DNA from 4 places in the Mesorhizobium sp. J8 genome. Region 3 is predicted to be linked to each of the others. Evidence: riboswitches for the same ligand, from Rfam matches in the RefSeq annotation. Region 3 holds a riboswitch; each other region holds the start of a gene.
The links. Region 3 has a riboswitch for cobalamin ahead of bluB (5,6-dimethylbenzimidazole synthase). Riboswitches for the same ligand answer to the same signal wherever they lie in the genome.

Region 1: linked by a shared signal. The riboswitch ahead of MJ8_RS12225 (CbtB domain-containing protein) and the one ahead of bluB (5,6-dimethylbenzimidazole synthase) in region 3 are both predicted to bind cobalamin.
Region 2: linked by a shared signal. The riboswitch ahead of metE (5-methyltetrahydropteroyltriglutamate--homocysteine S-methyltransferase) and the one ahead of bluB (5,6-dimethylbenzimidazole synthase) in region 3 are both predicted to bind cobalamin.
Region 4: linked by a shared signal. The riboswitch ahead of MJ8_RS20760 (DUF1636 family protein) and the one ahead of bluB (5,6-dimethylbenzimidazole synthase) in region 3 are both predicted to bind cobalamin.

The regions. Positions count from the first base shown of each region.
Region 1 covers NZ_AP024109.1:2,625,288-2,628,550, forward strand. The annotation lists gene MJ8_RS12215 (hypothetical protein) at 1-452, opposite strand, end outside; gene MJ8_RS12220 (CbtA family protein) at 459-1,199, opposite strand; gene MJ8_RS12225 (CbtB domain-containing protein) at 1,396-1,605, opposite strand; adenosylcobalamin (AdoCbl) riboswitch at 1,606-1,749, opposite strand; gene MJ8_RS12230 (histidine phosphatase family protein) at 1,835-2,410, shown strand; gene MJ8_RS12235 (PilZ domain-containing protein) at 2,556-2,828, shown strand; gene MJ8_RS12240 (DUF6428 family protein) at 3,066-3,263, opposite strand, start outside.
Region 2 covers NZ_AP024109.1:1,671,749-1,675,011, forward strand. The annotation lists gene metE (5-methyltetrahydropteroyltriglutamate--homocysteine S-methyltransferase) at 1-1,425, opposite strand, end outside; cobalamin riboswitch at 1,521-1,720, opposite strand; gene MJ8_RS07590 (adenosine kinase) at 2,234-3,244, opposite strand.
Region 3 covers NZ_AP024109.1:2,128,985-2,132,247, forward strand. The annotation lists gene MJ8_RS09775 (hypothetical protein) at 1-828, shown strand, start outside; gene bluB (5,6-dimethylbenzimidazole synthase) at 834-1,568, opposite strand; cobalamin riboswitch at 1,611-1,788, opposite strand; gene MJ8_RS09785 (histone deacetylase family protein) at 1,904-2,830, shown strand; gene MJ8_RS09790 (exodeoxyribonuclease VII small subunit) at 2,834-3,085, shown strand; gene MJ8_RS09795 (DUF2277 domain-containing protein) at 3,123-3,263, shown strand, end outside.
Region 4 covers NZ_AP024109.1:4,320,508-4,323,770, reverse strand. The annotation lists gene cobN (cobaltochelatase subunit CobN) at 1-793, opposite strand, end outside; gene cobW (cobalamin biosynthesis protein CobW) at 810-1,847, opposite strand; gene MJ8_RS20760 (DUF1636 family protein) at 1,850-2,278, opposite strand; cobalamin riboswitch at 2,318-2,522, opposite strand; gene MJ8_RS20755 (winged helix-turn-helix domain-containing protein) at 2,553-3,263, opposite strand, start outside.

The DNA of each region.
Region 1 (3,263 bases), 500 kb from region 3:
GAGGCGCCGCTGCGCACCATGTCGGCATCGATGTCGGAGATCAGCGCCTTCGCGTCGCCTGCGGCTGTGGGCATTGTCGCCATATAGGCGAGCAGCGCCTTGGCGGTGGCGAGATAGGCGTGGCTGCATTCGTTGAACGGGCTCTCCTCGTCGCCGAGGCTGCCCGGCATCAGCCCCCACAGGCAGTAGGTGAATTGCAAATTGCCGTGATTGTAGAGCCGCCGGAAGGTCGGGTCGGTCAGGGTTTGGCGCTGGGCAAGGTCGAGGATATCGCCGCGGTAGCGCGCGATCACCGCCATCTGGCCGTGGGTGAGGCTGGGGATCTGGATGCCGGGCGGAGGTGGGGCCGAGGAGCCGCTATGAGCGTGCGCGGATGTGGCCGGCGTTGCCAGCAGGGCGGTCGCCAAAAGGAAATTGGCCGCCAGGGCGAGGAACCTTGGCGGCCGACGCATGCGATTTCAGGCGTAGCGGCGGGCAGGCCCGCGCTGGTCGCGCAACGCGACCACGCGCTCGGCAGCCGCGCCGAAGCCGAGCCCGACGACGGTCCACAGCACCAACTGGATGCCGAGCGATGCGACCCGGAACTGCCAAAGCACCGTCGCCGAGAAGTTCTCCGGCACCTCGTTGATGTCGGGCAGGGCCGCCTTCACCAGCGCGAAGACGACGAGGAAGGCGAGCCCAGCCACGATCGAGGCATTCCAGGCGCCGAGCCTGTTCCAAAGCCGCTGCGCCAGCCCGACCGCCGCCACCATCGCCGCGATTGAGACCACGATCATGATGAAGAACAATTCGGTGCGGTAGGCGATCGTTTCGGCATTGCCGACCGCCGGCGGGTTGGCCGGATATTTGAGGCTCGGAACCACGACTACGGACAGGAATCCGAGCAGCGCGATGAGCGCCGAGGTGCCGCGCGGGCCGAGCGAGCCCAGCCGGCCATAGGCATAGGCAAAGACCAGCGAGAACAGCCCGCCGAGAGCGGCGCCATAGACCAGCACGCCGGTCGCTAGGCCAATGCCGGCCTGCGTGGCGCGGCTGACCATTTCGGGCTCCGGCGCCTCGCCGGCCGCCTGGGCCTGCTGTTCCTCGAAGGCGATTGCCTTGTCGACCTGCGGCTCGCCATAGACGCGGGCGAAGGCGAATGCCAGAATCCCCGCGACCAGCCCGACAAGCATGCCGCGCAGCAACAGTTTTCCGACCATGCCAGAGTCCCTTCGAGCAATCCCGGGAGAAATTCGAAGCGTTTCTCCGCCCGGAATTGCGTTAGACCAAAACTCAGAACGGCATCAGCGATGCCGAACTGCTCGAGAGCAATTCCAGGAAAAGTGTGCAACGGTTTTCCGTCCGGAATTGCGTCAGACCAAAACCTAGGACGGTTCAGCCTTCGCTGAACCGCTCCTAGTGGCAGGGGAAGCCGAGCAGGTGGCGGCCGTCATGCACGAACTCGTGCACCGCCGTGCCCCTAATCAGCGACGTCGCGCCTTCTTCCGCGCCGACGAAATAGATCATCAGCATCAGCATCAGGCCGGCGAAGATTGCCCAGGGCAGAAGCTCGCGAACGGGAATCGCAACCGGGCCGTAGGTCGGGGCGAAGGTGGTGTCGGACATTTTGACCTCCTGTGGGATGCTGCGTCCCGTTGATCCAACGATGCTGCGAGATAAGGCCTGACTTTCGGCTGGTGCCGATCACAGTGGCGCGACCGTGCCGGACTCGCACCGGCTTCCAATCCCGTATAGCGCTAAAACACTTGTCAGCACTTCGTTCGCCTGTCAACGACATGTAATGGCCAACGCGGCTTCGCGCGGCCGAAATTTCACTGGACCACGGAGTTTTGGGATGTTCGCCCGCCTGACGATGATCGCAAGCGGCGCGACGCAGGCCACGCGCAAGGGGCGCTTTCCGAGTGACGAGGCGCCGGAGCCGTGGGCACTCGATCACGCAAGCGTGCTCGCTTCGTCGCTGCGCCGGGCCGACCGTGTCTGGACCAGTCCGGCGCTTGCCGCGCGCAGAACGGCCGAGGCGCTCGGCCTGGACGCGACGGTCGAGCCGCTGCTTGGCGAGCAGGATTTCGGGCGGTGGGCCGGCAAAGGCTTCAAGGAGGTGCAGGCCGAGGACCCGAAAGGCATGGCGGCCTGGCTTGCCGATCCGGACGCCGCACCCCACGGCGGCGAGTCGCTTGCCGCGGTGGCCCGACGCGGCGTCGCGCTGATGGAGCGCTTGGCCGCCGAGAGCGGCCACACCATCGCGCTCACCCATGCCGTGCCGATCCGCGCCGCGATCGTGCATGTGCTGGGCGCGCCTCTCTCCGCGATCTGGAAGATCGACATCGAACCGCTGTCGCTCACCGAATTGCGCAGCGACGGCCGCCGCTGGGCGCTGCATGCGAGCGGGGTCGCCGCCCGCGCGAAATAGCGCTGGAAAAGCGCTCGTCGGCCGACGAGCGGCCGCCGGCGAAGACGAACCCTGCCGTTTCAGCAATCGCTAACGGAACGGAAACGCCTCGCTGCTATGGTGCTGCCTCGTGGCGAGGAGAGCCTTGCCTTAGGAGCCGCCGGATATGGCCAATTATCCCGAGACCGAACGCCGTCTTCATGCGCGCGAATTCGTGCTCAAGGAAGCCGCGATCATTGCCGGTGGCGTCAGGATCGGCTGCTCGGTCAGGAATCAGCACGAGCAGGGCGCGGAGTTGCGCGTCGCCGCCGATACGGAGCTCCCGGAACGCTTCCTGCTCGAGGTTCCGGCCGACGATACGACCTATCGAGCCTTGGTGCGGTGGCGTCGAAACGATCGCGTCGGCGTGGCGCTCTACAGCAACGCGCCGAGGAACTGACTACCCGGACGTCTCACCAATTCGTCACTTCACCTGGCCGCACGTGCAACCGGCATGCATGGAACGCAACCGCCGCGAGCCCGTTCATTGCTGCCGATCAACTGGGATTCGCGTATGAGCAGGACAGCCGTTTGGGTGGCGCTGATCGCCATCGTTCTCGTAGGCCTCTATTTGTTGGAGGCCAACGGCATGATCCGGTTCTAGAAGCAGCGGCGCCGCTCGTCGCCATTCGCAAGGTCAGCAGCAGCGGCTCTCTCCGCAACACGGCTTTCCCGCGGCCGCCTGTTCCTTCAGCCAGCGGTCGCGCGGCTTGCAGCTTGCCGGTCGTGGCGAAAGCTCGACCTCGATGGCGCCGCCAACGACGCTTGGCTGGGCCGCGCGGTGCAGTTCCATCGGGCGGACGCCGTCGCTGACCTCGAAGGTCAGTTTCGCCGA
Region 2 (3,263 bases), 460 kb from region 3:
CCTCCCATGCGCGGCACGCGCCTTGCGCACCTCAGCCGTCTGCGGGAAGGATCCAATGGTCGTCGTTGGAAACCGCGGCAGGCCGAGCGCGCGAGCCTGAACCCTGGAACGCTCGGCAAATGCGCTCGTTCGTTGCTTCATGGCGCCGTTGATGCCGGCGGTTCGCCCTTCTACAAGCGGGTCGTGGATCTTCGAAGATGTTGCGCGAGCCGCGGCGGCATCAGCAGAAGCTTTCAACTCGTCGGCCACCGCGCCCCTCCCTTGGGACAAGGCCCGAGCCAGGATCACCAGCTCGTCGGTCTTTTGGGCCGCGAAGGCGAGCCACGATCTGAGGTCCGCATCGAGTGCTGTCTCCATGCGCAGATCGATCGGCACATGCAGCATCGAGCAGGAAGGCGCTATCTCGACGCGGGCCAGGGGCCAGCCGGCGACGACCGGCTTGATTCGGTCGAGAATGGCAGTGAGGTTCGCGCGCCAGACATTGCGGCCGTCGATCAGGCCAAGCGAAAGCACCAGATCCTTAGGTGCGAGGCGACCAACCGTTTCCAACTGCTCGGGAGCGCGCACGAGGTCTAGATGCAGCCCGGCTATCGGCAGAGAAATCGCGGTCTCGAGATTATCTCCCAACGGCCCGAAATAGGTAGCCAGCATGATCTTCAGCTCGGGCGCCACCGTCGACAGCTGCCCATAGGCAAATTCAAACGCAGCTCGTTCGTTCGGGTTTAGATCCAGCACAAGCGCCGGCTCGTCGATCTGTAGCCAATCGGCTCCCGCGAGCTTCAACGTCCGCAGGAGTTCCTCGTAGACGGGCAAAAGCCGTGGCAGGAGCGCGATGGTGTTGAATCCTTCGGCACGTGACTTCGCCAGCTTGAGAAAAGTGACCGGTCCAAGGATGACTGGGCGTGTGTGAATGCCCAACGCCTTAGCCTCGAGGAAGTGATCAATGGGTTTCGTCGACGAGAGGGTAAACGTCTGATTATCCTCGAGTTCCGGCACGATGTAGTGATAATTGGTATCAAACCATTTGGTCATTTCCATCGCGGTTAAGCTGTGTCCATCAGCATGCTGGTGACGAGCGCATCCACAATGCTCCGTCTGAGCTTGGCCGCCGCGGGCCATGGCGAAATAGGTATCGAGTGGGACCTCGCCCCCGTTCCAAGCATATCGGGACGGCACGGCGCCGACCATGGCTGCGGTGTCGAGTACATGGTCGTAGAGCGAGAAGTCGTTGGACGGGATTTTCGAAACGCCGCGATCATGCTGCTCCTCCCAGCTAGCGGCACGGAGCGCCTTCGCCATCGTGAGAAGCTCGGCGCCACAAGATTTTCCGGACCAATAACTTTCAAGCGCGAATTTCAATTCTCGCCGACGACCGATTCGTGGGACACCGAGCGTTGCTACAGGAATTTGCTGAGAGACAGTCATGCCATACCCCGATAGTTGGGGCGTGGGACAAGGAGGGCGCCAATAGCCCGACCCGAAACGCCAAGCTGCCGCGGCCCACCGAGACACCCCGCCCGTGGACAATGGTTCGCCGTGGCAGGTCTCCTGGCTCGCGGGTCATAGCCTTTACCCGTCTTCCCGAGGCGTTCGCCTCAGTGACATGAGTGGGATTGGCTCGCCGCTAACAGTTGCGGGGGCAGCGCCGGCATCGCACCGGCTTCCCTCTTAGCTCCGCTGCGGCAACGCCGTACGGAGAACCACGGTGACCCAGACAATCACAAGGGGTGCTGTCTGTCAACGCCGCATAAAGAAATGTTTATGTCATTATGCGAATGTCGCTTGTAATGATGGGCTATTTTCGGAGAGTCGTGCAGGAGCAACAAAGGAAGGGTTTGATCGTCAACATGTTCATTTCGGCACTCGGTAGGGCAGACTGGCTAGATGAAGCCATTGCTTGCCGCTGCCGGTGACTGGCCAAATCAGCAAATGGGCGCTGTTCGGAGGTGTGCCGGACCGAGCCGGTTTTGGTTGGACCTATCGGGCGTGAGGGCAGGGCGCCGCCAGCACAATTGCGTGGCTAATCGCATACTGCAGGACGCGAATGTGGGCATCGGCACGCCGACTGATATCAAGATTGCCTGAACTGCCCTGTCAAATGGCGCCAGCTCATCTCTGAGTTCCTGCAATTAAAAGCGCCAGGGGGAAACCGCACTCTACGAAAGGAGATGGGAAATGGGACATTTCGATTTGCCTGTCTTCGGTAAGGCAGCTTTTACCGGGAGCAGGGCAGCTATTTCTTGGCACGCCCCTGAAGCAGTCCAGCCTGCTCGGCTTCGCGGCGCAGATTCTGGCGCGGCCGCGGACCGATTTGCTGGATCACCAGGCCGGCCGCCAGCGAGCCGAGATCACCGCAATCTTTAAGGCTGCGCCCGGTCGTGTAGCCGTAGAGGAAGCCCGCGGCATAGAGGTCACCGGCGCCGGTTGTGTCGACCAGTCCCCTGGTCTCCATGGCCTGGATGGTAACCGTCTCGTCGCCGCGCACGATCACCGAACCCTTTTCCGAACGGGTCACGGCGGCTATTCTACAATCTTTGCGTATCGCCGCCAGCGCGTTCTCGAAGGAGGAGGTCTGGTAGAGCGACTTGATCTCGTGGCTGTTGGCGAAAACGATGTCGACCTTGCCCGAACGCATCAGCTCCAGGAATTCATCGCGATAGCGGTCGACACAGAAGGAATCCGACAGCGTCATGGAGACTTCGCGCCCGGCCGCATGTGCCAGCCGCGCGGTCTGCCGGATTGCTTTCTTGGCGCGTGGCGGATCCCACAGATAGCCCTCGAAATAGGTGACCTTGGCGCCGGCGGCCTTGTCTGCCTCAACATCCTCCGGTCCGAGCTCGACGCAGGCGCCGAGATAGGTGTTCATCGAGCGCTCGCCGTCCGGCGTGACGAAGATCATCGAGCGCGCCGTCGGCGGTTCGCCCTGGAGCGGCCTGGTGTCGAAGGCCACGCCCTGGGCGTGGATGTCGTGGGTATAGATGTCGCCGAGCGCATCGTTCGAAACCTTGCCGCAGAAGGCGGCGCGGCCACCGAAGCTCGCCACGCCCGCCGCCGTGTTGCCGGCACTGCCGCCCGAAGCCTCGATGGCGGGCCCCATGCGGCTGTAGAGCAGCTCGGCGCGGCTTGTGTCGATGAGGTTCATCGCGCCCTTAACGATGCCATTGGCCTCCAGGAAGGCTTCGTCGCATTGGGCGATGATATCGACAATGGCATTGCCGATGCAGAGCACGTCATATTCCGGCAGCAAGATCTCTGGCACGAAC
Region 3 (3,263 bases):
ACCGATCCGGATGGCCCGATGTCCTTCGCGCTCTGGGGCGGCGTGGTCGGCTTCGGAATCGTCTCGATCGCCGTCTACTGGATCCGCGAATACATCCTCTATGTGCTGAAGGCGGGTCATATCGCCGTCATGGTGCATCTGATCGACGGCCATGACGTGCCCGACGGCCAGAACCAGATCGCCTATGCCAAGGACGTGGTCACCCAGCGCTTTGCCGAGGCCAACATCCTTTTCGTCGTCGACCAGCTGGTCAAGGGCGCCATCCGCGCCATCACCGGCCTGATCGGCGGCATCGCCGCCTTCCTGCCCATTCCGGGCCTGAGCGGCATCGTCAGCTTCATCAACACGGTCATCCGCATCTCGCTGACCTATGTCGACGAGATCATCCTCGGCTACAACATCCGCATCAATTCGAGCTCGCCCTTCGAGACGGCGCGGCAAGGCGTCGTGCTTTATGCCCAGAACGGCAAGCACATGGTCAAGAACGCCGTCTGGCTGGCGGTGATCATGTGGGGCGTGTCCTTCGTCATCTTCCTGTTGATGCTGGCGCCCGCCGCGGCGATCCTCTGGGTCATGCCCGGACAATTGGCCGGCTGGGCCTTCGTGCTGGCGATCGTCTTTGCCTGGGCCTTCAAGGCAGCATTCATCGAGCCGTTCGCCATCGCGTCCTTGATGCAGGTCTATTTCGAAGCCATCGAAGGTCAGGCGCCCAGCCCCGAATGGGACACGCGGCTCGCCGAGGCCTCGTCCAAATTCAGGGAACTGCGCGACAAGGCGCTCGGCTCCTTCGGCGGCGGCTCGCGTTGGGACACGCCCCGAGCGGCTTGATCAGCTCAGGATTTCGACGGCCCGGCACCGAGACTCGCGATCGCCGATTTGAGCGGCGCTTCGCCGGCGCCGCGAAAAGTCTCGCTCATCACCAGTTCGGGCAGCGGCAGGCGCTTGCCCCAGCCATGCGCTTCGAGGTCCGGCTTCGGGGCGAAGGCGGAGACGCGGCCGACGCACAGATAGGCGATCGGCGTGACATGCTCCGGGATCGACAGAAGCCGCTTCAGCGCCTCCGTTTCGATGATGCTCACCCAGCCGACGCCGACACCCTCGGCGCGTGCCGCCAGCCAGAAATTCTGCACCGCGCAGACCGTGCTGTAGAGATCCATCTCCGGATTGTGCCAGCGCCCGAGCGGCGAACCCTTCGAGCGCTGCCGGTCGCAGGTGATGCAGAGATTGAGCGCGCTTTCGCATATGCCTTCGAGCTTCAGTTTCCGGTATAGCGCCTGCCGCTCCGCCTCGATCGCCGGCAATTCCTGCTCGCGCGCGGCGAGGAACAGATCGCGCACTTGTCTGCGCCGCTCGGCATCGCGGATGACGATGAAATTCCACGGCTGCATATAGCCCACCGACGGCGCATGATGCGCGGCGGTGAGAAGCCGCGCCAGCACGCAATCGTCGAGGTCGTCGGGAACAAAATGGCTGCGCACGTCACGCCTGGTGAACATCGCCCGATAGACCGCGTCGCGCGCCAGTTGGTCAAAGTCGTCGCCGCTCGCGGCGATCGCTGCTGCCGTCATCGCTTTTCCCCTTGCGACAAGCAGTCCTCCGCCTGACCAAGCGGAAGACCGTGTCTGCCGGGCCGGTCTTCTGGCTCGGGATCGTCCCGCCCCGGCGCCTTCCCGTCATCGACAGTGGCGTTTGCCGGCGCGGTCCCCCTCACAGCGTTGGGCACGCCACGGAGTTCAACCGTGTTCCCGATTCTCCCGCGTCGCGGGCACCAGGCAGCGAAGTGACCTTACCGCGAAGTTGGGCACCCGCCAATGGCGCGGACGACATGGGCTTGCGCAATTTCCCCAGCCATTCGGCTTTTCAAACATGGTCATTGCGGCCGCGGGTGCCTAGATTAGGCGCCATGGCCACACGTCTCTACACGCACCCGATCTTCCTCGAACACCTCACGCCGCCCGGTCACCCCGAGCGGCCCGACCGCCTGCGCGCCATCGAGCGGGTGCTGGACGACGAGGCGTTTGCGGCGCTCGACCGCGTCAAGGCGCCGGAAGGCGACGAGAAAACCATCCTCTACGCGCACCCCGAGGCTTTCGTCGAGCGCGTGCGCGCGGCGATTCCTGAGAGCGGCATCGTCTCGATCGATGCCGATACCAGCGCCAGCCCGAAAAGCTGGCAGGCGGTAGTCACGGCGATCGGTGCGGCGAACGCCGCGGTCGACGATGTCTTCGAGGGCCGCGCCGCCAACGTCTTCGTCGCCGCCCGTCCGCCGGGCCACCACGCCGAAAAGACCACGGCAATGGGTTTTTGCCTGTTCAACACGGCGGCCATCGCCGCCCGTTATGCGCAGAAGAGGCATCAGGCCGAGCGCGTCGCCATCGTCGACTGGGATGTCCATCACGGCAACGGCACGCAGGACATCTTCTGGGACGATCCGTCGGTGCTCTACTGCTCGACGCACCAGATGCCGCTTTATCCGGGCACCGGCGCGAAGAGCGAGACCGGGGCCGGCAACATCGTCAACGCGCCGCTGGCGCCGCAGACCGGCAGCGACCTGTTCCGCGACGCTTTCCTGTCGCGCGTGCTGCCGTCGATCGACGCGTTTGCGCCGGACCTGATCATCATTTCCGCCGGTTTCGACGCGCATCACCGCGATCCGCTGGCCGAGATCAACCTGACCGAGGACGATTTCGACTGGGCGACCGGCCAGTTGATGGAACGCGCGGGTCGCCACAGCTCCAACAGGCTCGTCAGCCTGCTGGAAGGCGGCTACGATCTGCAGGGACTGGCATTTTCAGTCGCCGCCCATGTCGGGCGGCTGATGAAGGGATGAATGATGGCTGATGAAGCTAACCAAGACGTCAAGGCGATGAGCTTCGAGCAGGCGCTCGACGCGCTGGAGAAGATCGTCGATGATCTGGAGCGCGGCGACGTCCCGCTCGATCAGTCGATCAGGATCTATGAGCGCGGCGAGGCGTTGAAGGCGCATTGCGACCGGTTGCTGAAAGCGGCCGAGGACAAGGTCGAGAAGATCAGGCTGTCGCGCGACGGCAAGCCGGTGGGAACGGAGCCGTTGGACGCGGAATAATTCGGGTGGCAGAGCAAGCAGGTAAGGAGTTCAAGCCATGTGCCGCAACATCAAGACCCTGGCCAATTTCGAACCGCCGGCAACCAATGACGAAGTGCATGACGCAGCGCTGCAGTTCGTGCGCAAGCTGAGCGGCACGACGAAACCGTCGAAGCGCAACGAGCACGCTTTCTATCAT
Region 4 (3,263 bases), 2.2 Mb from region 3:
AGGCCGTGGCGGTAACGATGGCGGCGGGGTTCAGCGAGGCGATGGCGGTTTCGACTAAGGCGGGAGACGCCGGATCCTTGAGGCTGGACACGAAGATCGGCACGGGGGCCATGCCTTGTGAGCGCAACGCATCGGCCAGCGCGTCGATTGGCGCGACGTCCGCGGCGAGCAGCATCGAGCGGTAGAAGAGGATGGGGATGACCAGGGTACTGAGGGATAGCGCCGGCTTTTCGACGACGCCAACTCCTGGCAGGTAATATCCCGCCTTAGGCACGCTCACCGGCTCGGTCACGGCCGCATCCGACCCGGCCAGACGCGCCAGCCTTTGCACCAGCGCATTCATATTGGCTGGCCCGCCTTCGCGGAAATAGCCGAGCAACGCGTCCAGATCGGCGCGCGGCAGGGTGGAGGCTTCGATCAGGCGCTGGTCCTCGTCATGGCTTTCGCCGGGCAGCAGCGCGAGCTTTATGCCGCGCTCGCGCGCGATCGCGCCGAGCTGGTCGCAGCCATAGCGCCACCAGTCATAGCCGCCGAGGATGCGCACGAGGATGACCTTGGCGTGGCGGGCGACGCTGTCGATCCACAGGTCCACCGACATCGGATGACGCAGGTCGCGCAGCGCCGCCAGCCGCATTGACGGCAGCCGCGCAGCACCGGCCTTCCAGGCGGCGGCCAGGCCGGCGAGGTCGCTGTCGGTGAAGGACAGCGCCACCACATCCGCAGGCGTCTGCCTGAGGTCGATCGGCTCGGCGAGATCGTCGAGCGAAGCGGATGTGGTGGTGAGGATATGCATCGCGGTCCGGATTGCCTCAGCCGGCGAGGATACGCTCGATCGCCGGGCGGTTCAGCCCTTTGAGGCCGATGACGACGAGTCGCGAGCGGCGGTCGTCCTCAGCCGTCCAGGCGCGGTCGTAATAATGATTGACGCGCGGGCCGACGGCCTGCAGGAGGAGCCGCATCGGCTTGCCGCCGACCTCGACGAAGCCTTTGACGCGCAGCACGTTCTCCTGCTCGGCGGCAAGGGCGACGCGCTTTGCCAGCTCGTCGGGATTGGCGATCGACGGGATATCGACGACGAAGGAATCGAAATCGTCGTGCTCGTGATCGAGCTCGTCGTCGTGATGGGTCTTGCGGTTCTCGATATCGTCTTCGACGGCGAGACCGAGGCCGAGCAGCACCGAAGCATCGACCTTGCCCTGCGCGGTCGGCACGACTTTCACGGCGCGCGCGATATGTTCGCCGATGACGGCGTTGGCGCGCTCAGCGCCCGCCGCATCCATCAAATCGCTCTTCGACAGGATGATCAGGTCGGCGCAGGCGATCTGGTCCTCGAACACCTCCTCGACCGGATCGTCATGGTCGAGCGAATCGTCCGCGGCGCGCTGCGCCTGAAGCGCGTCCATGTCGGAGGCGACGCGGCCGTCGGCCAGCGCCGGGCCGTCGACCACGGCGACGACGCCGTCGACGGTGACGCGGCTCTTCACGGTCGGCCATTGGAAGGCTTGCACCAAGGGCTTCGGCAGAGCGAGGCCGGAGGTCTCGATCAGGATGTGGTCGACCTTCGGCGTGCGGGACAGGATCTGGTCGAGCGCCGGCACGAAATCGTCGGCGACGGTGCAGCAGATGCAGCCATTGGCGAGCTCGACGATGTTTTCCTCCGGGCAGGTGTCGACGCCGCACCCCTTCAGGATCTCGCCATCGATGCCGACATCGCCGAACTCGTTGACGATGATCGCCAGCCGCTTGCCCTTGGCGTTTTCGAGCAGGTTGCGGATCAACGTGGTCTTGCCGGCGCCGAGGAAGCCGGTGACGACGGTGCAGGGCACGCGGGAAACGGAAGCGTTCATGGTCAGTCCTTCAGCATGTCGAGGGGAGGGATGCGGGCAACCAGGCCGCGCTTGAGGGAATCGGGTCGGCCGCGCCAGGGGATCAGGCCGTCGGTCGAGGTGGCGAAGAGCTTTGCGCCGGCGACGAGGTCGGCGCCGCTGGTGGTGTCCAGGTCGCCGAAGACATAGCTCCAGCAGCCGTCGCGCAGCAGCGCGGCGCTCAGCCGGCGCTTGCAGTTGCCGAGGCATTCGACGGTGCGGATGCAGATATTTTCGCTCGAGGCGGCACGGCGCGTGTCTTCGGCCAGCAGGGCGCCGGCGCGCGGATGGGCGTCCGAGCCGCCCTCGTCACGACAGGAGGAACAGACGATGACCGTCACGCCGGCCAGCGCGTCATCGCGTTCGGACGAACTGTCCGCATTATTTGCCGGGGAACTGCCGTTGCGATCCAAAACCAGGCTCCTTGCCCGGAAAACCCGCCGGGCATTCGGATACTTAAAGTCTCAGACGGCAGGTCTCCTGGCTCGCGGGTCGTCGCCTCAGATGCCGCCTTCCCGGGAACACCCCAGTGGTTTTCGGCCGAGGCTCGTCGCTTACAGTTGCGGGGACAGCCGCGGATTTGGGTTTTCGGCCCGCACCGCATTCCCTCTTGGCTCCTCCCTTTGCCGGGAGAAGACCGTCTGGGTCAGGATTTAGGCTTACGGCTAGGCGCCTGTCAACGCGCGGCTACGACACCTTGATGTCGGCCAGCGCCGGTCCGAGGTCTCCGGCCGGCGTCACTTCGATCGCCTCTAAGCCAAGCCATGCCTGCATCTGCTTCAGTTCGTCGAACAGCTGGGCGGCGGTTTCGGCGGGAGCACCGGGCTCGGCATAAGCGGCATGGACGCGCAGCACGCTGGCCGGACGGTCGGCCCTCAGGTCGACGCGGGCGACGATGCGGTCGCCGAGCAGGAAGGGCAGCACGTAATAACCATACTGGCGCTTTTCCGCCGGCGTGTAGATCTCGATGCGGTAGCGGAAATTGAAGAGTTTTTCCGTCCGGGTGCGTTCGAAAACCACTGGATCGAAGGGCGCAAGCAGGGCGCGCGCCTCGATCCGGCGCGGGAAGCGGGCGTCCTTATGGAGATAGGCTGTTTTGTCCCAGCCTTCGACCTTCACCGGCAGCAAGTCGCCGGTCTCGACCAGCTCCTCGATGCGGTCCTTCGTGTCGCCCGGCGCGAGGCGGAAATAGTCGCGCAGGTCGCCATAGGTGGCGACGCCGTGGGCGCGCGCCGAGATGCGCAGCAATTCGCGATGGGCGTCCTCGACCGAGGGCACGGGCAGGTCTAGCACGGCCTGCGGCAAAACGCGCTCCGGCAGATCATAGTAGCGTTCGAAGCCGCGCCGGTAGGCAGTGGTGATGCGCCCGGCCCAGAAGAGCCATTCGAAAGCGTGCTT